DNA from 3 places in the Micromonospora sp. NPDC049282 genome. Region 1 is predicted to be linked to each of the others. Evidence: predicted binding sites of a transcription regulator. Region 1 holds the regulator's gene; each other region holds the start of a gene.
The links. Region 1 encodes HrcA, which represses chaperone genes, less so after heat shock. Its sites were predicted from a motif close to GGTTNGCACNCTCNNNNNGAGNGTGCNAACC; they were not measured.

Region 1 (9,761 bases):
CCGGGTCGGCGATGCCGCCCTCGGGGCCGACCACCAGGACGATCTCGCCGGTCGACGGCAGCTCGGCCGTGGTCAGCCGCTCGTCGGCCTCCTCGTGCAGCACGAAGCCGGCGGCGGCGCCGGCGATCCGCCGGGTGACCGTGGCGGTGGACTCGTCCGGGGAACCGGCCACCACCGGCAGCCACGGGCGGCGGGCCTGCTTGGCGGCCTCCCGGGCGGTGGTCGCCCACTTCTCCCGGGCCCGTACGCCCCGGTCGCCGCGCCACTGGGTCACCGAGCGGGACGCCGCCCAGGGCACGATCTCGTCCACCCCGACCTCGGTCATCGCCTGCACGGCCAGCTCACCCCGGTCGCCCTTGGCGATCCCCTGCACCACGACCAGCCGGGGGACGCACGCGTCGGCGTACCCCCGGGCGGTGATCCGCGCCTCGAGGGTGCCCCGGCCGACGGCGGTGACCTGCGCGGCGGCGGTGCCGCCCCGGCCGTCGGCGAGCAGCAGCTCCTGGCCGACGCGCAGCCGCTGCACGGTGGCCGCGTGGTGGCCCTCCGGGCCGTCCAGCGTCACCGTGTCACCGGTGGGCAGCGCCTCGACCAGGAACAGCGGGGCCGACACCTCAGGCGTGCCCGTTGAAGGCGTCGCGCATCCGTGAGAAGAAGCCGCCCTGTTTGGTCAGCTCGGCGACCTCCTCGCCCCGGGTCTTGGCGAAGTCGCGCAGCATCCGCTCCTGGTCGGCGTCGAGCTTGGTCGGGGTGCGCACGTCCAGGTGGACGTAGAGGTCGCCCCGGCCGGTGCCGCGCAGGTGCGGCACGCCGCGGGCGCGCAGCCGCAGCGTGCTGCCGGGCTGGGTGCCGGCCTTGACGTCGACGGTCTCCTCGCTGTCGAGCGTCTTGATGGTCAGCCGGGTGCCGAGCGCCGCGGCGGTCATCGGCACGGTCACCCGGCAGTGCAGGTCGTCGCCCTTGCGGGAGTAGACGTCGTGGGTCCGCTCGTGGATCTCGACGTAGAGGTCGCCGGCGGTGCCGCCGCCCGGGCCGACCTCGCCCTGCTGGGCCAGCCGGATCCGCATGCCGTCCTCGACGCCGGCCGGGATCTTGACGGTCAGCGAGCGGCGGGTCCGCACCCGGCCGTCGCCGGCGCAGGTCGGGCAGGGGTGCGGGATCGTGGTGCCGTAGCCCTGGCAGACGGTGCACGGCCGGGCGGAGACGACCTGGCCGAGGAACGTCCGCTGCACCGACTGCACCTCGCCACGGCCGCCGCACGCCTCGCAGGTGGCCAGGTGGGTGCCGGCGGCGGTGCCGGCGCCGGAGCAGGTGGTGCAGAGCACCGCGGTGTCGACGGTGATCGGCGCCTCGACGCCGAACGCGGTCTCGTTGAGGTCCAACTCCAGCCGCAGGATCGCGTCGGCGCCCGGCCGGGTGCGCGGCCGGGGACCCCGGCTGCCGCCCGCCGCGCCGCCGAAGAACGCGTCCATGATGTCCTGGAAGCCGACGAACGGGCCGGCCCCGCCCGGGCCACCGGGGCCCGCGCCACCGCCGCCCGGGGCGAGCGGGTCGCCACCCAGGTCGACGATCTGCCGCTTCCGATCATCCGAGAGGACCTCGTACGCGGCGTTGATGTCCTTGAACTTCTCCTGTGCCTCCGGGTCCGGATTGACGTCCGGGTGGTACTGCCGCGCCAGCTTGCGGTAGGCACGCTTGATGTCGTCGTCGGAGGCGTCCCGGCTCACGCCGAGAATGCCGTAGTAGTCCCTGGCCACTGGGTTCGGTGTCCTCATGTTCGTCTCGCGTCTCGCCGGTCGTCGGCCGCAGCCGGCCGTCGGCCCTGACTGGTCAGTTCTGGGCCAGCAGCTCGCCCACGTAGCGTGCCACGGCCCTCACCATGGCGATATTGCCGGGGTAGTCCATCCGGGTCGGCCCGAGCACGCCGAGCCCACCGACGATGGTGGCGCCCGGGCCGTAGCCGGTGCTGACCACCGAGGCGGCCCGCAGGTTGTCGATCTCGTTCTCGTCGCCGATGAGGACCCGGGTGGTGTTGCTCGGTTCCGTCTCGCCGATCAGTTTGAGCAGCACGACCTCCTCCTCGAGCGCCTCGAGGATGGGTCGCAGCGAGCCCTGGAAGTCGAGCAGGCCGCCCCGGGTGAGGTTGGCCGTGCCGGCCAGCGCGATCCGCTCCTCGTGTCGTTCGACGAGCGTCTCCAGCAGCACCGTGGAGAGCGTGGTCATGGCCGGGCGCAGGTGCGGCGCGGACTCCTCGACCAGCGCCTGCACCAACGGCGGCGTCTCGACGAGCTGGCTGCCGACGAGCTTCTCGTTGACCAGCCGGCGCAGGTCGGTCACGTCCTCGGCGGGGACCGGGGCGGGCAGCTCGACCAGCCGCTGCTCGACCCGCCCGGTGTCGGCGATCATGACCACCATCAGCCGGGTGGTGGAGATCGGCACCAGCTCCAGGTGGCGCACCTTGGACCGGGCCAGGCTGGGATATTGCACCACCGCGACCTGCCGGGTGAGCTGGGCCAGCAGCCGGACCGTGCGGTGCACCACGTCGTCGAGGTCGACCGCGCCGACCAGGAAACGCTCGATCGCCCGGCGCTCGGCCGGGCTGAGCGGCTTGACCCGGGAGAGCCGGTCGACGAAGAGGCGGTAGCCGCGGTCGGTGGGCACCCGGCCGGCGCTGGTGTGCGGCTGCCGGATGTAGCCCTCCTCCTCCAGCACCGCCATGTCGTTGCGCACGGTCGCCGGCGAGACGCCGAGCTGGTGCCGTTCGACCAGGGCCTTGCTGCCCACCGGCTCCTGCGTGGCGACGTAGTCCTCGACGATGGCGCGCAGCACGGCGAGCTTGCGGTCGTCGAGACCCATCTCCCCCACCTCCTGACGCACCTCGGCCGGGCGACGCGCGGCATCCGCCGGGCGGCTGGCACTCGACTGTAGCGAGTGCCAGTCTACGTCGGCACGCCCACCGACGCGATGATCAGTGGCGGGCCCCGGTCCGCCCCGACGCGACGGTCCGCCGTGCCGGGGCCGAACAGCCCTGGTGTCGCTTGCCCCCGGGACCTACCGTGACGTGCATGACTGAACCTCCTCGCCCGCCCGGAGCGGGGGACCCCAACCCCCAGCCCGACCCGACCCCACCGTCGGCCCCCTACGGCTCGTCGCCCACCGACGAACCGCCCACCGCACCACTGTCCGGGGCGCCGGGCGGAGGCGGCTATCCCCCGCCCGGTGGCTATCCGCCCCCGGGCGGCCAGCCTCCGCCGGGTGGCTATCCCCCGCCGGGTGGCTACCCTCCGCCGGGTGGCTATCCCCCGCCGGGTGGCGGCGTGCCGGGCTACGGTGCCGGCTACCCCGCCGGTGGCGCGTACGGCCCGGCCGCCTACGCCAACAACGACGACAAGACCTGGGCCCTGGTCGCGCACTTCGGCGGCGCCGCCGGCGTGATCATCGGCGGTGGCCTCCTCGGCTGGGTCGCCCCGCTCATCGCGCTGATGACCCGGGGGCAGCAGTCGCCCACCGTCCGCGCCCACGCCGTGGCGGCGCTGAACTTCCAGATCACCTGGGCCGTCGCCGGTGTGCTGAGCTGGGTGCTCACCTTCGTCACCTGCGGAGTCCTGTTCTTCGTCCCGATGCTCGTCTGGCTCGTGCCGCTGATCTTCGGGATCATCGGTGGGGTCAAGGCCAACGACGGCGTGCTCTACCGCTACCCGATGAGCTACAGCTTCACCAAGTGACCCGGTCGGTCGGCCGAGGCATTCGGCCGACCGGACCCGGTCAGGGCAGCAGGTCGCGCACGACCGCGTCGGCCAGCAGCCGGCCGCGCAACGTGAGCACGGCCCGACCCTCGGCGTACGCCCCGGCGTCGAGCAGCCCGCCCGCGCGGGCCCGTTCGGCGCCGGCCCGGCCGGTCTCGTCCAGCACGTCGAGCGGCAGCCCGGAGGCGAGCCGCAGCCGCAGCATCACGTCCTCCATGTGCTGCTCGTCGCCGGTGAGCCGCTCCCGGGCCAGCGCGGGCGACGCGCCGGCGGCCAGCCGCTCCGCGTACGCCGCCGGGTGCTTCACGTTCCACCAGCGCACCCCGCCGACGTGGCTGTGCGCCCCCGGGCCCAGGCCCCACCAGTCGGCGCCGGTCCAGTAGAGCAGGTTGTGCCGGCACGCCGCCGCCTCGGAGCGGGCCCAGTTGGACACCTCGTACCAGGAGAAACCGGCCGCGTGCAGCGCCGCCTCCGCGGCCAGGTAGCGGTCCGCCGCCACGTCGTCGGAGGGGTACGGCAGCTCGCCCCGGCGCATCCGCGCGGCCAGCCGGGTGCCGTCCTCCACGATCAGGGCGTACGCGCTGACGTGGTCCACCCCCGCCTCGACCACCTGGGCCAGCGAGGCGGCGAAGTCGCCGGCGGTCTCCCCGGGGGTGCCGTAGATCAGGTCCAGGTTCACGTGGTCGAACCCGGCGTCCCGGGCCTCCAGGGCGGCGGCGGTGGCCCGGCCGGCGCTGTGCTGCCGGTCGAGGATCGCCAGCACCCCGGGCGCCGCGGACTGCATGCCCAGCGAGATCCGGGTGTAGCCGGCGGCCCGCAGGGTCTTGAGCGACTCCGGGCTGACCGTCTCGGGGTTGGCCTCGGTGGTCACCTCGGCGTCGGCGGCCAGCCCCCAGGTGCGGTCGATGCCGTCGAGGATCCGGGCCAGGTCGTCGGCGGGCAGCAGGGTGGGGGTCCCGCCGCCGACGAAGACGGTGTCCACCCGTGGCGGTGGGGACTCCCCCAGCACCCGGGCGGCGAGCGCCAGCTCGGCCAGCACGCTGTCGGCGTACGTCTCCCGGCTCGCCCCGCCGCCCAGCTCGGCGGCGGTGTACGTGTTGAAGTCGCAGTAACCGCACCGGCTGGCGCAGAACGGGACGTGCACGTACACCCCGAAGCCGCGGGCGCCGACGGCGCGGCGGGCGGCAGCGGGCAGCGACCCGTCGCGCGGGACGGGTTCGCCTTCTGGAAGGACGCCGGGCATGGCCACTAGTGTGCCCGGCATGACCTCTCCGGACGCTCTCGTGCGGGTCGCCACGGCCCGTGGGGTGACCACCCTCACCCTGGACAGCCCGCACAACCGCAACGCGCTCTCCACCCCGCTGATGACCCAGCTGCTGGTCGGGCTGGCCGCGGCGGTCGCCGACGACACGGTCCGGGCGATCGTGCTGGACCACACCGGCCCGGTGTTCTGCTCCGGCGCCGACCTGAAGGAGACCGCCGCCGCGTACGCCAGCGGTTCCGTGCCGGCCGGGATGCTCGGCGACGTGCTGGTCGCCGTGCGGGAGTGCCCGAAGCCGGTGCTGGCGAAGGTGGCCGGGCCGGCCCGGGCCGGCGGGCTGGGCCTGATCGCCGCCGCCGACCTGGCGGTCTGCGCCGAGGAGGCCACGTTCGCGTTCACCGAGGTGCGGATCGGCGTGATCCCGGCGGTCATCTCGGCGACCGTGCTGCCCCGGCTGAGCCCTCGGGCCGCCGCCGAGCTCTACCTGACCGGCGACACGTTCGACGGGCGGCGGGCCGCCGAGATCGGCCTGGTCACCGCCGCGGTGCCGGCGGACGGGCTGGACGCCGCCGTGCGGCGCTACTGCGCCTCGCTGGTGAAGGGCGCGCCAACGGCGCTGGCCGGGGCGAAGGAGCTGCTGCGGCGACCGTCCGCGGCCGACCTGCGGGCGGAGATCGCCGAGTTGGCGGCGCTCTCCACCGGGTACTTCCTCTCCGACGAGGGACGGGAGGGGGTGCTCGCGTTCCGCGAGAAGCGCCCGGCCGCCTGGGTGCCCGCCGGAGAATAGAAGGAGGGGCTCTCTGTCAACGCATCCGGCACAGGCGGGGCCCCCTCTTGACAGCGACCCGTCACGGGGCGGTGACGCGGCGGCGAGCAGGCCGGTCGGCCGAGTCGGGAAGCGGCGCCGGCGACGTACGCTGGTCGGACTGTCGGGACTGGGGGTGCTGGTGCGGACGCGAGCGGCGATCGTGGCATCTGGTGTGGTGGTGTGCGTACTGGCTCTGCTCGCGGTCTGGTTCGTGACCAAGCAGTTCGGTCACCACCTGCGGCTGCCGCTGGCCAGCCGGACCTGCACCGTGCAGGCCGACGGCGAGGTGGTGCTCGGCGCCGACCAGATGGCCAACGCGGCCACCATCGCGGCCATCGGCATGCAGCGCCGGATGCCCGAACGGGCCGTGGTGGTGGCGCTGGCCACCGCCTACCAGGAGTCGCACCTGCGCAACATCGCCCACGGCGACCGGGACTCGCTCGGCCTGTTCCAGCAGCGCCCGAGCCAGGGCTGGGGCACACCGGAGGAGATCCGCGACCCGCGCTACGCGGCGAGGAAGTTCTACGCCGCGCTGAAGAAGGTCCGGGGCTGGGAAGAGATGCGGGTGACCGAGGCCGCCCAGCGGGTGCAGCGGTCGGCCTACCCCGAGGCCTACGAGAAGTGGGCGGACGAGTCGGAGGTCCTCAGCCGCGCGCTGCTCGGCCAGGCGACCGGCGCGGTGGCCTGCACGGTCGGTTCGACGCCGACCATGCGCGGGCCGGCCGCGGCCAGCGCGGTGCTGGAGGGCCTGACGTTGGACTGGGGGCTGCCCCGGTTGACCGCGGCGTCGAACCTGACCGGGCTGACGGTGCCGGCCAGCGACGACCGCAACGGCTGGCGGTACGCGCACTGGCTGGTCTCGCACGCCGACGACCACGGCGTGAAGCGGGTCCGCTTCGGCAGCCTGGAGTGGACGGCCGAGCAGGGCACCTGGGCCCGGGTGAAGGGCGACCCGGCGACGCAGGTGCTGGCCGAGGTCTTCGCCGACACCTGATCGTCGGCAGTAGCGTCCGCCCAGGTGGCTCTCAGCCCTTCACCGCGCCCGCGACCAGCCCGGAGACCATCCGGCGCTGGACCAGCAGGAAGAACACGATCACCGGCAGGGTGAACAGGGTGGACGCGGCCATCACCGAGCCCCAGGCGGTGTCGTCCCGGCCGAAGAAGAACGTCATCGCCACCGGCAGCGTGTACTTCTGCTGGTCGTTGATGAAGGTCAGCGCGAAGATCAGCTCGTTCCAGGCGGTGATGAAGGAGAAGATGCTGGTGGCCACCAGGCCGGGCGCGACCAGCGGGAAGAGCACCTTGCGGAAGGTCTGGGCCCGGCTGGCCCCGTCGATCGCGGCCGCCTCCTCCAACTCCTTCGGCACCGCCGCCACGAAGCCGCGCAGCATCCAGACCGCGAACGGCAGCGAGAAGCCCAGGTAGGTGAGGATTAGGCTGGGCAGCGTGTTGTAGAGGCCGAGCCGCTGGATCATCAGGAACAGCGGGATGACCAGCGCCTCCAGCGGGATCATCTGCACCACCAGGAGCAGGATCAGGAAGCTGGTGCGCAGCTTGAACCGGAACCGGGCCACCGCGGTCGCGGCGAGCAGCGCGACCAGCCCGCTCAGCAGCACGGTGGCCACCGCGACCAGCACGCTGTTGAGGAAGAAGTCGAGGAACGTCACGCCGGGGATCAGGTTGCCGGTGAGGATCTCCCGGTAGTGCTCCAGGGTGGGCTCGGCCGGCACCGGACGTGGCGTGGTGGAGAAGATCTCCCGGTTGGGCTTCAGCGACGTCGCGATCATCCAGTAGACGGGGAACGCGGCGAAGAGGGCGACCAGCAGGCCGGCCCCGTTGAGCGCGAGCTTCTTCACGACTCGTCCTCCTGCCGGAGCACCATGCGGACGTACAGGGCGGTCACCACGAGCAGGATGACGGTGAGGATGACGGCGATCGCGGAACCGAGGCCGTACTTGGGCGGCGGCGAGAACGCCTCCGCGTACGAGTAGATCGACAGCATGAACGTCGACCGGTCCTGGGTGCCGCCGGCCAGCACGAACTGCTGGGTGAAGACCTTGAAGTCCCAGATCGTGGAGAGCACCACGAGGATGCCGAAGACCGGCCGCAGGATCGGGAACGTGACCGACCAGAAGACCCGCCACGGCCCGGCGCCGTCGACCCGGGCCGCCTCCTGCAACTCGGTCGGCACGCTCTTGAGCCCGGCCAGCACGCTCACCGCGATGAACGGGAACGAGTGCCAGACCACCACAAGCGTCAGGATGGCGAAGAACAGCAGCGGGTCGTTGAACCAGCCGTAGCCGGTCCAGTCGCTACGCCCGAACAGGGCGGTGGAGAGGCCGTCGGGGAGCTTGTTGAACAGCCAGGTGACCAGGCCGCTCGTATCGTCGAAGATCCACTTCCAGACGATGGTGCCGGTGAGCGCCGGGGTGGCCCAGGCCAGCATCACGCAGCTCGCCACGAACGTGGCCATCTTCTTGCCGAGCCGGTTGAGCAGCAGACCGACAAGCGTGCCGAGCACCATGGTGAGCGCCACGTTGGCGACCGCGAACAGCACGGTGTTGCGCAGCACCGTACGGAAGAACGGGTCGCCGAGGATCTGCGCGTAGTTGGCCAGGCCAACCCACGGCCACTCGCGGTCCCCGCGCAGCTGCCGGACGCTGTCCAGCTTGTAGAAGGACATCATCACGACCTGGCCGAGCGGCCAGAGCAGCAGCACGGCGATTATCGCCAGGCAGGGCAGGAGCAGCAGGTACGGGAGGCGGTCCACCTTGCGGCGCCGCCGCGCGGGGGTTTCCCGCGCGGCGGCCTCGTCAGGGCTCTTCGTCAGCACGCTCACGTGGCGTTGAGGATGCTTTCCATCTCGGTGGCCGCGTCGGCGGTTGCCTTCTCGACCGTCTTCTGGCCCTTGATGACCGAGCTGTTCATCGCCTGGGTCACCGTCTTGGTGCGGCTGACCTCGACCCACTTGGGGGTGAGCGGGGTCAGCTTGGTGTTCTGGATGGCGGTGGCGAACGCGGCCATCACCTTGTCGTCGGCGTAGTTGCCGCTGCTGACCAGGTCCTTGTAGACCGGGAAGAAGCCGAGGCTGGAGGCGAACTCCTGGTCCTTCTGCTTGCTCAGCAGCACGGTCGTGTAGTCCCAGGCCAGGGACTGCCGCTCGCTGTCCTTCCAGACCGCGATGTCGGAGCCACCGGCGAACGCCGGGGCGGGCTTGCCGTCCGGACCGGGGATCGGGAACGTGCCCCAGACCTTCTCGATGTCGGGGTTGTCCTTCTTCATCGCACCGCCCTGCCAGCTGCCGGCGAACGCCATGGCGGCCTTGCCGGTGGCGAACTGGGTGCGGGCGTCGACCTCGTTCCAGCCGGCCGCGGCGGGCGGGGCGACCTTGTGCACGGTCACCAGGTCGGTCCAGAACTTGACCGCCTTCTGCGCCTCGGGCGTGTTGTAGCCGGACTTCCAGCTGTCGCCGTCCTTGGTGGCGATCTCGCCGCCGGCGCCCCAGAGGAAGGAGTAGAACGGCAGCTCGGAGTTGCCGGGCAGGGCGATGCCGTAGGTGCCGGGTTTCTTGGCCTGGACGGCCTTGGCGGCGGCGACCATCTCGTCCCAGTTCGTCGGCGGCTTCACGCCGGCCTCGGCGAACCAGTCGGTGCGGTAGTAGACGGCGCGCACGCCGGCGTACCACGGCACGCCGTACTGCTTGCCGTCGAGCTGGGCGTTCTTGACCAGGTCGGGCAGGATGTCCTTGCCCTCGGACCAGCCGTTGAACTTGTCCGTGACGTCGGCGAGGGCCTCCTGCGCCGCCCAGCCCTGGGTCTCGGTGTTGCCCAGCTCGGTGACGTCCGGGCCTTCCCCGCCGGCCAGTGCGGCCTGGAACTTCTTCGGCGCCTCGAGCCAGGGAATGTACTGCACCACGACGTCGGTCTCGGGGTGCTTCTTCTTGAAC
Region 2 (9,761 bases), on a different contig from region 1:
CCTCGCCGCCGAGCTGGGTCTCACCGGTCCGCTCTGGGTCAAGGACGACAGCGCCAACCCCACCCACTCGTTCAAGGACCGGGTGGTGTCGGTGGCCCTGACCGCCGCCCGGGCGCTCGGTTTCACCCGCTACGCCTGCGCGTCCACCGGCAACCTGGCCAACTCGGTCGCCGCGCACGCCGCCCGTGCCGGCGTGCCGTCGGTGGTCTTCATCCCCAGCGACCTGGAGCAGGGCAAGGTCGTCACCACCGCGGTCTACGGCGGCGATCTGGTCGCCATCGACGGCTCCTACGACGACGTGAACCGGCTCTGCGGCGAGCTGGTGGAGACCGACGAGTTCGAGGACACCGCGTTCGTCAACGTCAACGTCCGGCCGTTCTACGCCGAGGGCTCCAAGACGCTCGGCTACGAGGTGGCCGAGCAACTGGGCTGGCGCATCCCGGCCCAGGTGGTCATCCCGATGGCCAGCGGCGAGCTGCTCACCAAGATCGACAAGGCGTTCACCGAGCTGGTCGAGATCGGGCTGGTCGAGGCGCCGGCCGGCGGCTGGAAGGTGTTCGGCGCCCAGTCCGCCGGCTGCAACCCGATCGCCACCGCGCTGCACGACGGCCGCGACACCATCGTCCCGGTCAAGCCGACCGGCATCGCCAAGTCGCTGAACATCGGCGACCCGGCCGCCGGCGTCTACGCGCTGGAGGCGGTCCGCCGCACCGGCGGCTGGATGGAGTACGCCGACGACGACGAGATCCGCGACGGCATCCGGCTGCTGGCCCGGACCACCGGCGTGTTCGCCGAGACCGCGGGCGGTGTGACGGTGGCGGTGCTGCGCAAGCTGGTGCGGTCCGGAAGGCTCGACCCCACGGCCGAGACGGTGATCTTCAACACCGGCGAGGGCCTGAAGACGCTCGACGCGGTGGCCGCCACCGCCGGCCCCACCCACCGCATCAAGCCCAACCTCCGCGCCGCCCGAGACGCCGGCCTCCTCTCCTGACTGCGCCCCACCCTCCCCACTCCCACCCCTCCTCCGCGATCTTGCACTTTCCGCCCCGGCGAAAGGGGTGAATCGCCCTCGCCTCGGGGCCGAAAGTGCAAGATCAACGAGAGGGTGGGTGGGGCGGGCTCGCCCGGGTGGGGGATCGGGGGCGACCAGGGGGTGACGGGGGAACTGCGGGGAGTGGCAGAAAACCACCGGCAAGGACTTGACGGCAGGAACCGGACGGCGCAAGATGCTCGGTGCGGGAGGGCATCCGCCGGAGACTTTTCAAAGTTTTGCGACCCAACGCCGGAGGCGTTGTGCGGACGTCCCTCCCGACCAACCTCGCGCAGGGCCAGCGGAAAACCGCTGGCCCTGTCGCCGTTCCCGGGCCAGCCAGTTTGTGACACGCCCCTACTGATCTGGTGCCTTCCTGTTGCATGATGGCGGCATGACGGAGACCCCGCACCCCCTGCACGACAGGCACGCCGAGACCCTCGACCGGGCGCTGACCGCGATCACGGAGCGCGGGTACTGGTCCGCCTATCCCGAGTCGCCCAGCCCTCGGGTGTACGGCGAGACCGCCGCCGCCGACGGCAAGGCCGCCTTCGAGGCGTACCTGGGCGGAGACTTCCCGCTCGACCAGGCCGGTGACGGCAGCACCGTCGCCACCGAGGCCAGCCCGTTCGGCGTGCCGCTCGACGTGCGCTACCCGCACGCAGGCGCCGACCAGCTGGTGGCCGCCGCCACGGCCGGGCTGCCGGCCTGGCGCGACGCCGGCCCGAAGGCCCGGGCGGGGGTCTGCCTGGAGATCCTCGACCGTCTCCACAAGAACATCTTCGAGCTGGCCAACGCGGTGCAGTTCACCAGCGGCCAGGCGTTCGTGATGGCGTTCCAGGCCGGCGGCGCGCACGCGCTGGACCGGGCCCTGGAGGCGGTCGCCTACGCGTATTCGGAGATGACCCGTCATCCGGGGACGGCCGGCTGGGAGAAGGCCGCCGGCAAGGGCGACCCGCTGCGGATGACCAAGACGTTCCACGTGGTGCCGCGCGGGGTGGCCCTGGTCATCGGCTGCAACACGTTCCCCACCTGGAACTCGTACCCCGGGTTGTTCGCCTCGCTGGTCACCGGCAACCCGGTGGTGGTGAAGCCGCACCCGCGCGCCGTGCTGCCGCTGGCGATCACCGTGAAGTACGCCCGCCAGGTGCTCGCCGAGGCCGGCTTCGACCCGAACCTGGTGCAGCTCGCCCCCGAGGCGGCCGGCGAGAAGCTCGCCTCGACGCTGGCCCTGCACCCGGCCGTGAAGATCGTCGACTTCACCGGTTCCACCGAGTACGGCGACTGGCTGGAGTCGAACGCCAGGCAGGCCGCCGTCTACACCGAGAAGGCCGGCCTGAACACGGTGGTGATCGACTCCACCGACGACTTCGCCGGGCTCTGCCGCAACCTGGGTTTCACGCTCACGCTCTACAGCGGCCAGATGTGCACCACCTCGCAGAACCTGCTGATCCCCCGCGACGGCATCGCCACCGACCAGGGGCACAAGAGCTTCGACGAGGTGGCCGCCGGGATCGCCGGCGCGGTCGCCAAGCTGACCGCCGATCCGGCCCGGGGCGTCGAGCTGACCGGCGCGATCGTCAACGACGGGGTGCTGGAGCGGCTGGACGAGGTGACCAAGGTCGGTGAGCCGGTGCTGGAGTCCCGGACCGTCGAGCACCCGTCCTTCCCGCGCGCCGTGGTGCGTACGCCGACCGTGGTCAAGCTGGACGCCGGCGACACCGCGACCTACGCCCGGGAGTGGTTCGGGCCGATCTCGTTCGCCATCGCGACCGACTCGACCGAGCACAGCCTGCGGGTGCTGCGCGAGACGGTGGGGGAGAAGGGCGCGCTGACCGCCGCCGTCTACTCCACCGACGAGGCGGTGCTGGACGCGGCCGAGGCGGCGGCGGTCGACGCCGGGGTGCACCTGTCCTGCAACCTGACCGGCGGCGTGTTCGTCAACCAGTCGGCGGCGTTCTCCGACTTCCACGGCTCGGGCGCGAACCCGGCGGCGAACTCCGCGCTGACCGACGGCGCCTACGTCGCGAACCGCTTCCGCATCGTCCAGAGCCGCCGGCCCGCGTGAAAGGCGGGGCCCCTTCTTGACGCATCCGGCCGAGAAGGGGCCCCTTCTCAACCACGCAGGGGGTCAGGCCGGGCGGCGCATCTGGAGCTCGCGCAGGGCGGCGATCCGCGGGTGCCGGACGCGTACGCCGGTGTCGGTGAAGCCCAGCTTCCGGTAGGCCCGGCAGGCGCGGTCGTTGCCGACCACCACCTCCATCATCAGCTCCGGCCGCCCGCAGGCGCGGGACCAGGCCGCCACCTCGTCCACCAGCGCGGCGAGCAACCCGCTGCCCCGCCGGGCCGGCGTCACGTAGACCGCGTAGACGAGCGTCAGCCCCGGTTCGTCGGGTGCGGCCGTGCCCCCGGCGTGGCCGACCAGGCGACCGCCCGGGTCGGCGACGAACTGGGCGGTGTGGTCGCCCCGGGAGACCGTCGCCACCCGGGCCGCGAAGTCCGCGTGCGGCCGGGCGGCGGCCTCGGCGACGGTCTCCAGGAAGGCCAGCGGGGCGTCGGCCAGCATCTCCAGCCGGAGCGCCCGCATCCGGGCGGCGTCCTCGGGGCGGATCCGGCGGACCGTGGTCGGGGTGGGCGCGCTGGTCATGTCCGCATGCATACCGGACCGGTCCGGACTCGCGCTGCGGCGGGGCCGTAGCGGCCCGGATTATGCCCGATTTGTGGTCGTGCACGGTCGTCACGCCTCGTGTAGCGTGCGATTTCGGTCACCGTATTCAGCGGCCGTCGCCGATGGCCGAAACCGGTGCGCCGCCGGTGCCGGTCCGCCGGTTCCCGGGTCTTGGAACGCCGTGCAGAGTGAGGAAGTGCACCGTGGCACAGGGCACCGTGAAATGGTTCAACGCCGAGAAGGGCTACGGCTTCATCGCCGTCGACGGCGGGCAGGACGTCTTCGTCCACTTCTCCGCGATCGAGATGGACGGCTACAAGGCGCTGGACGACGGCCAGCGGGTCGAGTTCGAGATCGCCCAGGGCCAGAAGGGTCCGCAGGCCGAGCACGTCCGCCTCATCGCCTGATCGTTCGGCGGCCGCCGCGCGCGGCCGAACCACCCTGACCGGTGCTGCGTCACGGCCCCGCACCGTGGAAGATCATGAGCCGTTCCAGCCGTTGCCGCTGAGGAGGGCCCATGTCCGAGCTGCCCCCGTCGGGTTCCACCGAACCGGTGCCCCCGACCGACCCGACCCGGCCCGCGTCGCCGGCCGCCGGGCCGGTGCCGGAACAGGCAGGCCCGTCCGGACCGCCGACGCCCGCCCCCGGTCAGCCGGCCGCCGACCCGTGGGCCGACCCACCCACCGCCGGCCCGTCCGGCTCCGAACCGGGCATTCCGCCCCAGCAAGGGTACGGCGCGCCGCCCGGCTGGACCGCGCCGCCCGGTGCGCCGCCCGGCTGGACCGCGCCGGACGCCCCGCCGCCCACCGGCTGGGGCTGGCCCGCCGCAGGCCCGGCGTACCCCGGTTATCCGATGCCCGGCGCGACCTATCCCGCGCAGCCGGTGCCCGGCGGTCCGCACGGCTGGTATCCGGGCCTCGACCCGAACGATCCGCTGGTCACCCCGCCGCACGCGGGCGTCGGCGGCTGGTTCGCGCGGTGCGTGGACGCGGTTCGGCGGGGCTGGCGGCAACTCCTGCCGATCATGCTGCTCACCCAGGGCGTCCCGGCGGCGGTGATCTCCGTCCTCTCGCTCTTCCTGGCCCCCACCGACCGGATGGTGACCGGCTCGGACGGCGCGCCGGTGCTGCCGGACGGCTACCTGGAGCAGTTCTTCGTGTTCTACGGCGTGGTGCTGCTCGCCGCCCTGGTCTTCGGTCCGCTCCAGGCCGTCGGCTGGGGTGCGGGGACCTGGGTGGTGGCCCGGCAGGCGGCCGGCGAGCCGGCGGGTGTCGGCGCCGCGCTCCGGTACGGGCTGCGCCGCGCGCTCGGTGTCTGGGGCTGGACGATCGTCGTCTCGCTGCTGATCACGGTCGGCGCCTGCTTCTGCCTGTTGCCCGGCGTCTACGCCGGGTTCGCGGTCGCGCTGTTCGGGCCGGTCTACCTGTTCGAGCGGCAGGATCCGATCGGGCGGGCCTGGCGGATGTTCCACAAGCGCTTCGGCATGGTGCTGGGCCGGGTGACGCTGGTCATGTGCGCGCTGCTCGCGGCGAGCCTGCTGGATCTCCTGGTGAGTGCGGTGAGCGGCGTGGCGTTCGGCGCCGATCCGACGGCGGCGCCGGGCACCGCGGCGGGCGCGGTGACGCTGGCGGTGATCGGTGCCGTGCTGGCCGCGCCGGCCTACCTCGCGCAGCTCGTCGGGCTGGTCGTCGCGTACGCCGAACAGCGGGCCCACGAAGGCCCGGTGAACGCGGCCCGACTGGCAGCGGAACTCGGCTGAGCGGCGCTGTCGTGCTTGCACTCGGCTAGGGAGAGTGCTAAACAAGTCATTGGCACTCGCGTACGGTGAGTGCCAATGGTCGGGGCGGTAGGGCCACGGCCGCAACGGCGTCCGGAGGGACGTCGGCGCGGAACGGGGCCGGTCGTCGCGGGCTGTCCGGCCCGACCGAGGAGGACGTCGTCGTCGCCAGGTGGCGACGTCCCCAAGGTGCGTACACCAGACGGCCCATCCGGGCATCCCGGGTGGCCCGTGAGTGTCCAGGAGGACAACGCCGTATGGCCAAGATGATCGCGTTCGACGAAGAGGCGCGCCGCGGCCTCGAGCGGGGCATGAACCAGCTCGCTGACGCCGTGAAGGTGACGCTCGGCCCGAGGGGCCGCAACGTCGTGCTCGAGAAGAAGTGGGGTGCCCCCACCATCACCAACGATGGTGTGAGCATCGCCAAGGAGATCGAGCTCGAGGACCCGTACGAGAAGATCGGCGCCGAGCTGGTCAAGGAGGTCGCGAAGAAGACCGACGACGTCGCCGGTGACGGCACGACGACGGCGACCGTCCTGGCCCAGGCCCTGGTTCGCGAGGGTCTGCGCAACGTGGCCGCCGGCGCCAACCCGATGGCCCTGAAGCGGGGCATCGAGGCCGCCGTCGCCAACGTCTCGGAGGAGCTGCTCAAGCTCGCCAAGGACGTGGAGACCAAGGAGCAGATCGCCTCCACCGCCTCCATCTCCGCCGGTGACACCACCGTCGGTGAGATCATCGCCGAGGCGATGGACAAGGTGGGCAAGGAAGGCGTCATCACCGTCGAGGAGAGCAACACCTTCGGCCTCGAGCTCGAGCTCACCGAGGGCATGCGCTTCGACAAGGGCTACATCTCCGCCTACTTCATGACCGACCCGGAGCGTATGGAGGCCGTCTTCGACGACCCCTACATCCTGATCGTCAACAGCAAGATCTCGTCGGTGAAGGACCTGCTCCCGATCCTGGAGAAGGTCATGCAGTCGGGCAAGCCGCTGCTGATCATCGCCGAGGACCTGGAGGGCGAGGCCCTGGCCACCCTGGTGGTCAACAAGGTCCGTGGCACCTTCAAGTCGGTCGCCGTCAAGGCGCCGGGCTTCGGTGACCGCCGCAAGGCCATGCTGACCGACATCGCCATCCTCGCCGGTGGCCAGGTCATCAGCGAGGAGGTCGGCCTCAAGCTGGACGCCGTCAACCTCGACATGCTGGGCCGCGCCCGCAAGGTCGTGGTGACCAAGGACGAGACCACCATCGTCGACGGTGCCGGCGACGCCGACCAGATCCAGGGCCGGGTCAACCAGATCCGGGCCGAGATCGACAAGAGCGACTCCGACTACGACCGGGAGAAGCTGCAGGAGCGCCTGGCCAAGCTGGCCGGCGGTGTTGCGGTGATCAAGGTCGGCGCGGCCACCGAGGTCGAGCTGAAGGAGCGCAAGCACCGCATCGAGGACGCCGTCCGCAACGCGAAGGCCGCCGTCGAGGAGGGCATCGTCCCGGGTGGTGGCGTCGCGCTGGTGCAGGCCGGCAAGACCGCCTTCGACAAGCTGGACCTGGCCGGCGACGAGGCGACCGGCGCGCAGATCGTCAAGATCGCGCTGGACGCCCCGCTGCGGCAGATCGCCGTCAACGCCGGCCTCGAGGGTGGCGTCGTCGTCGAGCGGGTTCGCAACCTCGACCCGGGTCACGGCCTCAACGCCGCGACCGGCGAGTACGTGGACCTGCTGGCCGCCGGCATCATCGACCCGGCCAAGGTGACGCGTTCCGCGCTGCAGAACGCCGCCTCGATCGCCGCGCTGTTCCTCACCACCGAGGTCGTCGTGGCGGACAAGCCGGAGAAGACCCCGGCCGCCCCGGCTGGCCCGGGTGGCGGGGAGATGGACTTCTGAGTCCAGCTCCACCCAGTACGCCGGAAGGGGGCGGGCCGCGTCAGCGGTCCGCCCCCTTCCGCGTGTCGCCTCAGGTGGGCAGCGGGCGTTGGTTGCGTCGCTTGTGCGCCCGGTCGTACGGCGGCACGAGCCGCCTCGGCTCGTCCACCGGTTGCCGTGGCTCCTCCTCGGGTGGCTGGTCGGCGACGACCTGCTCGGCGTCGCCGAGGTCGAGCCGATCGGCCGCCAGCTCACCGGCCGGGGCCGGGTCGTGGGCCCGTTCGTCATCCGTGGGCATGCGCCGCCTCCTCTGTGCTCGACCGTAGGTGTCGCTCGATCAGCGTGGAGGGCGAACGGCGTTATGCGCCTTTGATGGCTTTCCGGTAGAGGAAGAAGACGCGCTCGATCCGAGCGCCGGCCACGCCGGAGTAGAACGGCACCGGCCCCACCCAGCCGATCTGCGCCGCGACGATCCCCGCCGCCGCCTGGTCGCGAAGGCAGCGGCGCAGCAGCACCCCGCCGATCCCGGAGCCCTCGGCCGCCGGCGCGGTGCCCATCGGCCCGAACCAACTCGGCCGCGCCGACCCGTACGCGGCGAAGCCGAGGATCTCGCCGTCCCGCTCGGCCAGGTGGGTGCCCGCGTCCGGGCGGCCCACCGAGCCGGCCAGCTCACCGTCCCAGGTGCCGCCGAACACCGACCGGGCGAACGCGGTCAGCGCCGGCAGGTCCGCCGGTTCGGCCCGACGTACCGTCACGCCGTGGGCGGCCAGCCGCTGCTCGGCGGCCTCGGTCGGGCGCAGCGCCGGCGACCCCTCGGTCAGCGCCGCGGTCATGTTCCAGGCCGTCCGGTCCTGCCGGTAGCCGAGCCGCAGCGCGGCACAGACCGCCGGGGTGTAGCGGACGTCGATGCCCGGCCAGGCGTAGTGCGGCGGGTTGCCGGCGAGCAGCAGCTCGGACGCGCCGAGCGCGGCCAGCCGCGTCTCCGCCTCGGTCAGCAGCGCCGCGCCGACCCCCCGGCGGCGCTCCGCCGGCGCCACCGCGACCAGGTCGACGTGACCGAGCCGTGGATCGGTCGCCGACAGCGACCCGACCAGGACCCCGAGCAGCGCGCCGTCGCGGACCGCGCCGAGCCGCAGCACCGTCCGGTCGGCCGCCGCCCGGTCGGCCAGCGTGGCCACCACGGCCGGCGCCTCGGCCGCGTCCTCCGGCAGGTCCAGCGCCCGCCGGCAGAGCCCGACGACCTCGGGCAGGCGGTCCGGGCCCAGCTCGATGATCTCCATGGACGCCGACGCTAGGCCATCCGGCAGGGTTTGTTAACCGGCGCGGGCCGCCCGCACCGCCGCGTACGCGTCGACCAGGCCGGCGCCGACCAGGTCCCGGGTGCCGCCACAGGCCGTGCCGGCCGGGACCGTCGCCGCCGACGCGGTCTCGGTGAGGATCCGCCGGGTCCGGTCCAGGTCACCGACAAGCGCCGGGTTCGCCGACCACATCAGCGCCACCACGCCCGCCACCTGCGGGGTGGCCATCGAGGTGCCGTCCAGGGTGGCGTAGCCGCCGCCGGGGAACGCCGACGGCACCGCCGCGCCGGGGGCCACCAGATCGGGTTTCGCGACCGCCCCGGTCGGGCCCCGGCTGGAGAACTCGGTGAGCCGGCGGGACCGGTCCACCGCGCCGACCGTGAGCACGTCCGGGTACGGCGCCGGCGGGTCGGCGATGGAACCGCAGTACGGGCCGGTGTTGCCGGCGGCGGCCACCACCAGGATGCCGGCGGCGCTCAGCGCGGCGGTCGCCGGGCGCAGCGCTCCCGCGTCGCACCCCTCCAGCGGCGGGCAGCCCCACGAGTTGGTCAGCACGTCCGGCGCGCGTTGCGGCCGCCCGTCGGTCAGCGGGTTCCCGCCCGGCGGGAACGGCGCCAGCATGAACTGGAGACAGTCGAGGTAGCGGGCCGGGCTGCCGAGGTTGCGGTCCAGGTTGACGCAGCCGACCCAGCTCGCGCCGGGCGCCACCCCGATCCCGTTCCGGCCCACCGCGCTGCCGAGCGTGTGCGTGCCGTGGCCGCCCCGGTCGGCCGGCGCCCGGCGGTGCTCCCACGGGTCGTACCAGGAGTCGTCGCCGCCCCGGAAGCCGCCGGCCAGCGCCGGGTGCCGGCCGTCGACGCCGGAGTCCGAGCTGCCCACCACCACGCCGGCGCCGGTGACGCCCAGCTCCGACCAGACCCGGTCCGCGCCGATCAGCGTCACGTTCCAGGTGGGGCCGCTCGGCGCCGGCGTGTCGCCGCGGGCCGGCGGCGCCGCCGCGGGCAACGGGCGCGGCCGCTGGTCGACCAGCACCCGGGCCACCTCGGGGCGGCCGGACAGCCACGCCCGTACCGCCGGGCCGCCGTCCGTCTCGATCGCGTTGACCAGGTAGTAGGGCGTCGGGTCGAGG
Region 3 (9,761 bases), on a different contig from region 1:
CGCCGAGCGCGGCGGTCGGCTCGTCCAGGATGACCAGCCGGCTGTTCCAGAGCACCGCCTTGGCGATGGCCACCGTCTGCCGTTGCCCGCCGGAGAGGCTGGAGACGTGCTGGCGCAGCGACTTGACGGTGCGGACGCTGAGGCCGGCAAGCGTCTCGGCGGCCATCTGCTCCATGGTCGGCTCGTCGAGCACGAGGCCGCTGCGCTTCTCCCGGCCGAGGAACATGTTCTGCACGATGTCGAGGTTGTCGCAGAGCGCCAGGTCCTGGTAGACGACCTCGATCCCGAGCGCGGCGGCGTCCCGGGGGCTGTTGATGCTCACCGGCCGGCCGTCGAAGAGGAACTCGCCGGCCTCGGTGGGGTAGATGCCGCTGATGCACTTGACCAGGGTCGACTTGCCGGCGCCGTTGTCGCCGACAAGCGCGGTCACCTCGCCGGGGTGCGCGGCGAAGGCGACGTCACGCAGCACCTGGACGGGACCGAAGCTCTTGTCGATCCCGCGTAGCTCCAGCAGGGGGTTTGCGGACACGGGGGTCTCCTTTGGGCGGAGGAAGGTCTCGGATCCCGTCCGGCGTGGGCGCCGCCCGGCACGGACTGGTCCCGTGCCGGGCGGCGCCGCCTGAGGCGGGGTGGGTCAGCTCACGCCGGCGTCGGTGCAGAGCTTCGCGAACGCACCGGTGCAGAGTTCTTCCTTGGTGACGTAGCCGTCGGCCACGACGTCCTTGACGCTGTCCTTGTAGATGGCCTTCGGCTCCAGCAGCACGGCCGGCACGTCCCGGTTGCCCTCCGGGTCCTTGACGGTCTGGCCGGTGTCCTTCTTCTCGCCCTTGGCGAGCGCGATGGCCAGCTCGGAGGCGGCGTCCGCCTCCTTCTTGACCGCCTTGTAGACGGTCATGCACTGGTCACCGGCGAGGATGTTCTGCAGGCCCTCCTTGGTGGCGTCCTGACCGGTCACCGGGACCTTGCCGTTGAGCTTGTTCTTCTTCAGCACCGAGATGGCCGCGTTGCCGAGGCCGTCGTTGGCGGCGAGCACGCCGTCGATCTTGCCGTTGGCCTTGGTCAGCTGCTGCTCGAAGATGGTGGCGGCCTGCGCGTTGTCCCACGCCGGCACCGGGTCGTCGGCGACCTTGGTGTATTCCTTCGAGTCGAACTTCGGCTTGAGCACCGAGTCGTACCCGTTCTTGAACAGGGTGGCGTTGTTGTCGGTCGGCGAGCCGTTCAGGTACGCGATCGACGGGTTCTTGGCGCCCTTGTCGGTCAGGCACTTGCTCAGGCCCTCGCCCTGGAGCTTGCCGACGGCCTCGTTGTCGAAGCTGACGTAGTACTGGGCGGAGCCGCCCAGGGTCAGCCGGTCGTAGTCGATGGTGGCGACGCCCTGCGACTTGGCCTTGTCGAGCACGGCCTTGCCGGTGCCGGAGTCCAGGTTGACGATCATCAGCACGTTCACGCCGTTGGTGATCATCTGGTCGGCGATGGTCTGGAACGCGGTCTTGTCGTTCTGCGCGTTCTGGATGTCGGACTCGACGCCGGCCTTGTCGAACGCCTCCTTGAGGTACTTGCGGTCCGCGCCCTCCCAGCGGGCGGAGGACTTGCTGTCCGGCAGGATCACGCCGATCTTCGGCTTCTTGTCGTTCGAACCGCCGGCCTTGTCGGAGGAATCGCCGTTGTCACCGCAGGCGGCCATGCTGCCGGTCGCGAGGAGACCGACGGCCGCGAAGGTGAGGAAGCCCTTGCGCATGTGCACGGGTCCTTTCGGGGGGTGGGGGAGTTGCTTTCGGTGTTTTGTTGTGTCCGGCAACGTATTCCGCGTTTCCCGCCCTCCGCAAGAGTGCCGAGGTCAGAAGTTTGTTGGCGGCGGTAACAATTCAGCAACGCGGTTGTCACCCGGCCGACACCGGCTGCGGAAACGCTCCCAGCGGCCGGAGTCAGCCGGCCGCGATCGGGGCGGTCACGGCCCCGGTCAGGGCTACCAGGTCGGCCGGCGCGAGCTGTACCTGGAGGCCCCGGCGACCGGCCGAGACGTACACCGTGGGGTGGGTCGGCGCGGACGCGTCGACCACGGTCGGCAGCGCCTTGCGCTGCCCGAGCGGGCTGATCCCGCCCCGCACGTATCCGGTCGCCCGCTCCGCCACCGCCCGGTCGGCCAGCGCGGCCCGCTTGCCGCCGACCGCCGCGGCCAGCGCCTTCAGGTCCAACTCCCCGGTCACCGGCACCACCGCCACGGTCAGCAGGCCATCGACCTCGGTGACCAGCGACTTGAACACCCGCTCCGGTGGCACCCCGAGGGCGTCGGCGACCAACGCGCCGTAGTTCGGCGCGTCCGGCGAGACGTCGTACGGGTGGATGGTGTGCGCGATCTTCCGCCTGGTCAGCAACGCGGTCGCCGGAGTGCCCTGTCCCGCCATGACCGTCAAGCTAACCCGGGCGCCGCCGTGCGGCGAGCCGGAACGGGCCGCGCGGCGCCCGACCGGCGACCGGCGGTCACCCGGCGGCCGGCACCGGGCGGCAGATCAGCACGGTGGGCGCGCCGGCCACCCGGGTCAGCACCAGGCTGGCCCCCTCGTCGCCGGTCAGCCGCAGGTCGCGGCGCAGTTTCTCCGGCTCCAGCGCCGACCCCCGCTTGAGGATCTCCACCCGGCCGACCCGGCGCTCCCGCAGCAGGGCGCGCAGCCGCTTCAGCGAGAACGGCAGCACGTCGGTGATCTCCAGGCAGCGGGCGAACGGGGTGGGACGCGCCGCGTCCGCGTAGAGGTAGGCGATCGACGGGTCGGCGAGCGTGGCGTCGAGGTCGGCGGCCAGCTCCGCGACCAGGTGCGCGCGCACCACGGCCGGGTCCGGGTCGTACAGGAACCGCCGGATCGCGCCCACCTCCGCCTCGTCCGCGCCGGTGCCGGTGAGGTGACAAGAAGGGGCCCCGCCTCTACCGGAGGCGTTAACCGGGGGCCCTTCCTTGCTCCGCAGCAGGGTGGCGCGGCGGGGAACGCCGGCCAGGTCGCCGCACCAGAGCGTGGCCTCCACCAGGTCGCCGTCGACGCTCACCCACTCCGCCTCGGCGCCGGCCGGGATCAGCGCGTGGTCCAGGCCGGGCGCCACCTTGACCACGGTGCGCGGCACCCGCGCCGCCAGCCCGGTGACGAAATCCCACGGCGGGGAGTAGGCGTTCGGGTCGAAGATGCGCCGGCCGGTGCCGGCCCGCCGCCGCGCCGGGTCGCAGAACGCGCCGTCGACCCGGCGCACGTCGAACGCGGTGGCGTCGCCGCACTCGATCGTGACCAGCTCGGCCAGCCCGGCCGCCTCGGCGTTCGCGGCGGCCATCGCGGCGGTCACCGGGTCGGCCTCCACCCCGTACACCCGGATGCCGGCGCGGGCCGCGGCGAGCGCGTCGGCGCCCAGCCCGCAGCCGAGGTCGGCGAGTCTGGTCACGCCCGCGGCGCGCAACCGGGCGGCCCGCCGGTCGGCGACCACCCGGCGGGTGGCCTGCTCCAGCCCGGCGCGGGTGAGGAACATCCCGGCCGCCGCCGCGCCGAACTTGCCGGCCGCGCGCCGGCGCAGCTCCGCCTGGGTCAGCGCCGCCGCGGCGAGCCCGCCCGGGATCCCGGCCGAGCGCAGCGCGGCCGCCGCCGCCAGCGGGTCGCCGCCGGCCACCCGCGCCGCCGCGGCGAGCGCGGCCGACCCCTCGGGGGTACGCAGCGCGTCGAGCTGGTCGAGATCCACCCGACCATTCTCCCGACCCGTCCCGAGGGCGACACGGTGGGCGGGGGCTGGCACTCTCCTTGACGGAGTGCTAGCCGAGGAATAACCTGCGATTAGCACTCTCACCCTGAGGGTGCCAACCTTCGGACCCTGGTGTCCGGGGGTTGAACGCCAGGCGGACCGGCACCCGCGACGACGGCCCCGCCCGGTGGCATGTGGCAGATTGACGCTGGTCGGCACGCCGACCGGTAACGACACCAAGTACCCCAGGAGGGTATGCCCGTGACTACCGCGACCAAGGTTGCGATCAAGCCGCTCGAGGACCGCATCGTGGTGCAGGCGAACGAGGCCGAGACCACCACCGCCTCGGGCATCGTGATCCCCGACACCGCCAAGGAGAAGCCGCAGGAGGGCACCGTCCTCGCTGTCGGCCCGGGCCGGATCGACGACAAGGGCAACCGCGTGCCGATCGACGTGAAGGTCGGCGACACCGTTCTCTACTCGAAGTACGGCGGCACCGAGGTCAAGTACGCCGGCGAGGAGTACCTGGTGCTCTCCGCCCGCGACGTCCTCGCGGTCATCGAGAAGTAAGCAACCGATCAGTGTCGTTGCCCCGGTCCGGCTCGCCGGGCCGGGGCAACGTCGCTTCGAAGGGATACTGATGGCAAAGATCCTGAGCTTCTCGGATGACGCCCGGCACCTGCTCGAGCACGGTGTCAACGCCCTCGCGGACGCGGTCAAGGTCACCCTCGGCCCCCGCGGGCGCAACGTCGTCCTGGACAAGAAGTTCGGTGTGCCCACGATCACCAACGACGGCGTGACCATCGCCAAGGAGATCGAGCTCACCAACCCGTACGAGAACCTCGGCGCGCAGCTGGTCAAGGAGGTGGCGACCAAGACCAACGACATCGCCGGCGACGGGACCACCACCGCGACCGTGCTGGCCCAGGCCATGGTCCGCGAGGGCCTGCGCAACGTGGCCGCGGGCACCAACCCGATCGGCCTGAAGCGGGGCATCGACGCGGCGGCCGCCAAGGTCTCCGAGGCGCTGCTCGGCAAGGCCGTCGAGGTCGCCAGCAAGGAGTCGATCGCGCACGTGGCGACCGTCTCCGCGCAGGACGCCGCGATCGGCGAGCTGATCGCCGAGGCGATGGAGCGGGTCGGCCGCGACGGTGTGATCACCGTCGAGGAGGGCTCCGCGCTCACCACCGAGCTGGAGGTGACCGAGGGTCTCCAGTTCGACAAGGGCTTCATCTCGCCGAACTTCGTCACCGACGTGGAGGGGCAGGAGTCGGTCCTGGAGGACCCGTACATCCTGATCACCACGCAGAAGATCTCGGCGATCGAGGAGCTGCTGCCGTTGCTGGAGAAGGTCCTCCAGAACAACAAGCCGCTGCTCATCATCGCCGAGGACGTCGAGGGCCAGGCCCTGTCCACGCTCGTGGTCAACGCCATCCGCAAGACCGTCAAGGTCTGCGCGGTGAAGGCCCCCGGTTTCGGCGACCGCCGCAAGGCGATGCTGCAGGACATGGCGGTCCTGACCGGCGCCGAGCTGGTCGCCCCGGAGCTGGGCTACAAGCTCGACCAGGTCGGCCTGGAGGTGCTCGGCACCGCCCGTCGCGTCGTGGTCGACAAGGAGAACACCACGGTCGTCGACGGTGGCGGCCAGTCCACCGAGGTCGCCGACCGGGTCGCCCAGATCCGCAAGGAGATCGAGGCCTCGGACTCCGAGTGGGACCGGGAGAAGCTGTCCGAGCGGCTGGCGAAGCTCTCCGGTGGCATCGCGGTGATCAAGGTCGGCGCGGCCACCGAGGTCGAGATGAAGGAGCGCAAGCACCGCATCGAGGACGCCATCGCCGCGACCAAGGCCGCGGTCGAGGAGGGCACGGTCCCGGGCGGCGGCGCCGCGCTGGCCCAGATCCTCCCGGTGCTCGACGACGACCTGGGCTTCACCGGCGAGGAGAAGGTCGGTGTCTCGATCGTGCGCAAGGCGCTGGTCGAGCCGCTGCGCTGGATCGCCCAGAACGCCGGCCACGACGGTTACGTGGTGGTGCAGAAGGTCGTCGGCAAGGAGTGGGGCACCGGCCTCGACGCCGCCACCGGCGAGTACGTCGACCTGGCCAAGGCCGGCATCCTCGACCCGGTGAAGGTGACCCGCAACGCGGTCTCCAACGCCGCCTCGATCGCCGGCCTGCTGCTCACCACCGAGAGCCTCGTGGTGGAGAAGCCGGCCGAGCCGGAGCCGGCCGCCGCCGGCGGGCACGGCCACTCGCACGGCCACGGCCACCAGCACGGCCCGGGCTTCTGACCCGAGGAGTACGGCCCGACGTCAGGGCACATCGCCGAGTCGGCGGTGTGCCCTGACGCGTATCCGCTTACGGAACGCTGACAAGATTGGCGGCCGGCCCGACCGGTCGACCACACTTGGCCGGGTGAGCACGATCTCCCGCCGCCACGCGGCACTGTCCGGTGTCGTCGCCGCCGTGGTGGCGCTCGGCGTCGCCGAACCGGTGGCCGTCCTGACCGGCCCCCGGTCCGCCCCGCTGATCGCCGTCGGCGGCCTCGTGGTCGACCTGGTGCCCGAGCCGCTCAAGCAGTTCGCCATCGACGTCTTCGGCAGGTACGACAAGATCGCCCTGCTGGTCGGCACGGCGCTGCTGCTGGCCGGTTTCGCGGCGCTGCTCGGCCTGGCCGCGGCCCGACGGCTGGCGCTCGGCCTGGCCGGCATCGCCGCGTTCGCCGCGCTCGGCGTGACCGCCGCGCTGACCCGGGCCGGCGCGGACGGGTTCGACGCGCTGCCCTCGCTGGTCGGCGCCGGCCTCGGCGGGCTGACGCTCTGGGCGTTCGTGGCCGGCCCGCTGCGCGCGGACCGCGACCCGGCCACCCCGTTCTCGGGCGGCACCGCCGGACCGGCCGCCGCGACGGAATCCCGGCCCGGGCCCACGCCGCCCCCGGCGGTCGCCGCGCTGGCGGGCGAGGAGGAGAACCCGGGTGGTTGGGAGCCGCCGGAGGGCGGTGACCAGGAGTCGCGGCGCCGGTTCCTGCGCGGCGCCGGCCTGCTGACCGGCGCGGCGGCGGTGGCCGGCCTCGGCGGGCACTGGCTGGCCGGGCGGCGCGGTGTCTCGGCGGCCCGGGAGGCGGTGACGTTGCCCGCCCCGGCGGCGTCCGCCCCGCCGGTGCCGGCCGGCGCGGACCTGTCCCTGCCCCGGCTCGCCCCCTACGTCACCCCGAACCGGGAGTTCTACCGGATCGACACCGCGCTTGTGGTGCCACAGGTGGACCCGGTCACCTGGACGCTGCGCATCCACGGCCGGGTCCGCAACCCGATCGAGCTGAGCTTCGACGACCTGCTGGCCCGGCCGTTGGTGGAGCGCTACGTGACGCTGGCCTGCGTCTCCAACGAGGTGGGCGGTGACCTGATCGGCAACGCCCGCTGGCTCGGCGTGCCGATCAAGGAACTGCTGGACGAGGCCGGCCCGGAGGAGGGCGCGGACCAGGTGGTCGGGCGCGCGGCCGACGGCTGGACCTGCGGCACCCCCACGTCGGTGCTGCGCGACGGGCGGGACGCGCTGCTCGCGGTGGGGATGAACGGCGAGCCGCTGCCGGTGGAGCACGGCTTCCCGGTGCGGATGGTGGTGCCCGGCCTCTACGGCTACGTCTCGGCGTGCAAGTGGCTGACCGAGCTGGAGCTGACCAGTTTCGCCGACTTCGACGCGTACTGGGTGCCGCGCGGCTGGTCCGCCCAGGGCCCGGTCAAGACGCAGTCCCGGATCGACACGCCTCGTGCCCGCAGCCGCCCGGCGGCCGGCCCGCTGACGGTCGCCGGTGTGGCGTGGGCGCAGCACCGCGGCGTCCGCCGCGTCGAGGTACGCGTCGACGACGGCCCCTGGCGGGAGGCGACGCTCGCCCCGGCCGTGTCGTCGGACACCTGGGTCCAGTGGTCCTGGCGCTGGGACGCCACCCCCGGCGAGCACACCCTCCAGGTACGCGCCACCGACGCGACAGGTGAGACGCAGCCGGAGCGGCGCAGCCCGGTGGCCCCGGACGGCGCGACCGGCTGGCACACCGTCAAGGTCACCGTGGCCTGACCCGCGCTGACCCGCCTGCCCGCCTGACGCCGGGGGCGGAAAGTGAGCTGGTCGAGCAGCTGGGCAAGCCTTCCGCGACTGCCTTCGATGACCGTGCCGGGAAGCGTGAATACACGACGCCGCGCCCCGGGGTTCGGGGCGCGGCGTCGGGAGGTGCGAAGGGTCAGGCGACCTTGCGCTGGTCCGGGACGGCGGTCTTGTGCGACCGGCCGAGGCGGGCCTCGAGCCGGGCGACGTCCACCCGGGACTGCCGGCGGTCGGCCGCGTCCTCCCAGCCGAGGGCGAGCAGCCGCAGCCGCTCGGACTCGCTGAACCCGCCCCAGACGCCGTACGGCTCGCGGACGGCGAGGGCGTGGGCGGCGCACTCGGCGCGCACCGGGCAGGCTCCGCAAACCGTCTTCGCGCCGGTCTCGCGGCGCAGCCGGGACGAGCCGCGCTCGCCGTCCGGGTGGAAGAACTGGGCGCTGTCGCGGCCCCGGCAAGCGCCGAGCCGCTGCCAGTCCCAGAGGTCGACGATGGGTCCAGGCAGCCTACGTACGTTCGACATCAGCACCCCTCCTCCCGCGCGGCACCGCGGAGAATGTTCGTGGCCAGCTACCGGGCGGCGGTCCGCGCGGGATGCCGGTTCCGGATGGACAACTCGGTACCCGAGCTGTCCCCGGCTCACACATCTGTGATCGAAAACCTTGGACAGCGAGCGGCATATGCCCCATCTGTCGGAAAAGTTCGGATGATTGCTCGGAACCCCCTCCCGAGCACACCCGCACGTGGTCTGCTCTGAGTCGGAGAGGAGACCACAGTGCGTAGCGTTCTTGTATGCGTACGGACACCATTGGCGGCCCAGCATCTGACCTCCGCGGCGGCGCGGCTCGGGCTGTCCGGCGTCGTCCGGACGGCCGTCTCCGATCCCGAGGTGATGCTGCGGCTCGCCGAGCGCCCGGTCGACGTGGTCCTTGCCGACACCGCCCTGACCCGACCGGACAGCGCCGGCTTCGTGCGGCGGGTGCTCGCCCGCGCGCCGCAGGCCGCGGTGCTGCTGCTCGGCGTCGAGGAGTCGGAGTCGGCGGCGGCCACCATCAGCGCCGGGGCCCGCGGTCTGATCCAGAACGCCGACCACGATCTGACCAGCGCGGTGGCGAAGGCGCTGCTGCTGCTCTCCGCCCCCGGGCGGGCCAACCGGCACCGGGTGGCCGACACCGCCCGGGACGCGGCGGCGGTCGGCGGGCCGACCCGGGCGACCGCGCCGGGGCGTACCCCGGGTGGGCCCGGCTGGCCGGCCGCGCCGGTGGATGCCGCGGGCCTGCCCACGGTGGTGCCGGTGCAGCGGGGCGAGGACGCCAACGACCCGGCGGCGGAGGGGGCGGAGACACCCCAACCGGGCCCCGGCCAGCGACCGGCGCGGACGCCGCGCAGCGCGATCGGCCTCACCGAGCGTGAGCTTCAGGTGCTGCTCGGCATGGCGGAGGGCAAGAGCAACGCGGAGATCGGGCGGGAGTTGTTCGTCTCCGAGGACACCGTCAAGACGCACGCCCGGCGGCTGTTCCGCAAGCTCGGCGCGCGCGACCGGGCGCACGCGGTGGCGGCCGGTTTCCGGGCCGGCCTGGTCGCCTGAGCGGCGGCCGGATCATTCCTGCGCGGCGTCGTCCGTGCCCTCGGTGAGCGTGTCGTGCACGCCGTCCGCGTAGCCGCGGGCGTAGTCCCAGCTCACGTAGTGGTCGGGATCGGGATCGTAGGCCGGCTCGTGCACCCGGGGACGCCCCGAGTTCAGCAGGTGGCGCAGGTTGCCCCGGAGCAGGTCCCAGTCGAAGTAGTGCGGCTCGCGGCAGTCCTCGCACTCGATGACCAGGCCGCGCACCCCGATCGGCTGGAGCAGGGCCTGGTAGATCTCGAGATCGGCGAGATCCTCCAGGACGTCCTGCCGCTCGACCTCGGTCAGCGGGTCGAGTGTCTCCTCCTCGCCGGAATCGTGCAGGCCGGCAG

Region 2: a site for HrcA is predicted at 5,505-5,535, ahead of groL (chaperonin GroEL). Genes of this name have one in related genera too.
Region 3: a site for HrcA is predicted at 3,805-3,835, ahead of groES (co-chaperone GroES). Genes of this name have one in related genera too.

What each region holds. Positions count from the first base shown of each region.
Region 1 covers NZ_JBICSL010000024.1:14,415-24,175, forward strand. Annotated here, with positions in the region: gene ACGFI2_RS27685 (16S rRNA (uracil(1498)-N(3))-methyltransferase) at 1-613, opposite strand, end outside; gene dnaJ (molecular chaperone DnaJ) at 615-1,757, opposite strand; gene hrcA (heat-inducible transcriptional repressor HrcA) at 1,831-2,856, opposite strand; gene ACGFI2_RS27700 (DUF4870 domain-containing protein) at 3,318-3,725, shown strand; gene hemW (radical SAM family heme chaperone HemW) at 3,766-4,989, opposite strand; gene ACGFI2_RS27710 (enoyl-CoA hydratase-related protein) at 5,009-5,794, shown strand; gene ACGFI2_RS27715 (hypothetical protein) at 5,955-6,809, shown strand; gene ACGFI2_RS27720 (carbohydrate ABC transporter permease) at 6,841-7,671, opposite strand; gene ACGFI2_RS27725 (carbohydrate ABC transporter permease) at 7,668-8,654, opposite strand; gene ACGFI2_RS27730 (sugar ABC transporter substrate-binding protein) at 8,651-9,761, opposite strand, start outside.
Region 2 covers NZ_JBICSL010000008.1:68,852-78,612, reverse strand. Annotated here, with positions in the region: gene thrC (threonine synthase) at 1-991, shown strand, start outside; gene paaN (phenylacetic acid degradation protein PaaN) at 1,425-3,098, shown strand; gene ACGFI2_RS15145 (GNAT family N-acetyltransferase) at 3,162-3,677, opposite strand; gene ACGFI2_RS15140 (cold-shock protein) at 3,902-4,105, shown strand; gene ACGFI2_RS15135 (hypothetical protein) at 4,216-5,457, shown strand; gene groL (chaperonin GroEL) at 5,733-7,355, shown strand; gene ACGFI2_RS15125 (hypothetical protein) at 7,426-7,632, opposite strand; gene ACGFI2_RS15120 (GNAT family N-acetyltransferase) at 7,694-8,614, opposite strand; gene ACGFI2_RS15115 (S8 family serine peptidase) at 8,648-9,761, opposite strand, start outside.
Region 3 covers NZ_JBICSL010000030.1:9,897-19,657, forward strand. Annotated here, with positions in the region: gene ACGFI2_RS29720 (ATP-binding cassette domain-containing protein) at 1-529, opposite strand, end outside; gene ACGFI2_RS29725 (sugar ABC transporter substrate-binding protein) at 635-1,738, opposite strand; gene ybaK (Cys-tRNA(Pro) deacylase) at 1,926-2,405, opposite strand; gene ACGFI2_RS29735 (methyltransferase domain-containing protein) at 2,482-3,714, opposite strand; gene groES (co-chaperone GroES) at 3,970-4,284, shown strand; gene groL (chaperonin GroEL) at 4,355-6,001, shown strand; gene ACGFI2_RS29750 (molybdopterin-dependent oxidoreductase) at 6,126-7,781, shown strand; gene ACGFI2_RS29755 (WhiB family transcriptional regulator) at 7,945-8,328, opposite strand; gene ACGFI2_RS29760 (LuxR C-terminal-related transcriptional regulator) at 8,581-9,393, shown strand; gene ACGFI2_RS29765 (DUF5319 domain-containing protein) at 9,406-9,761, opposite strand, start outside.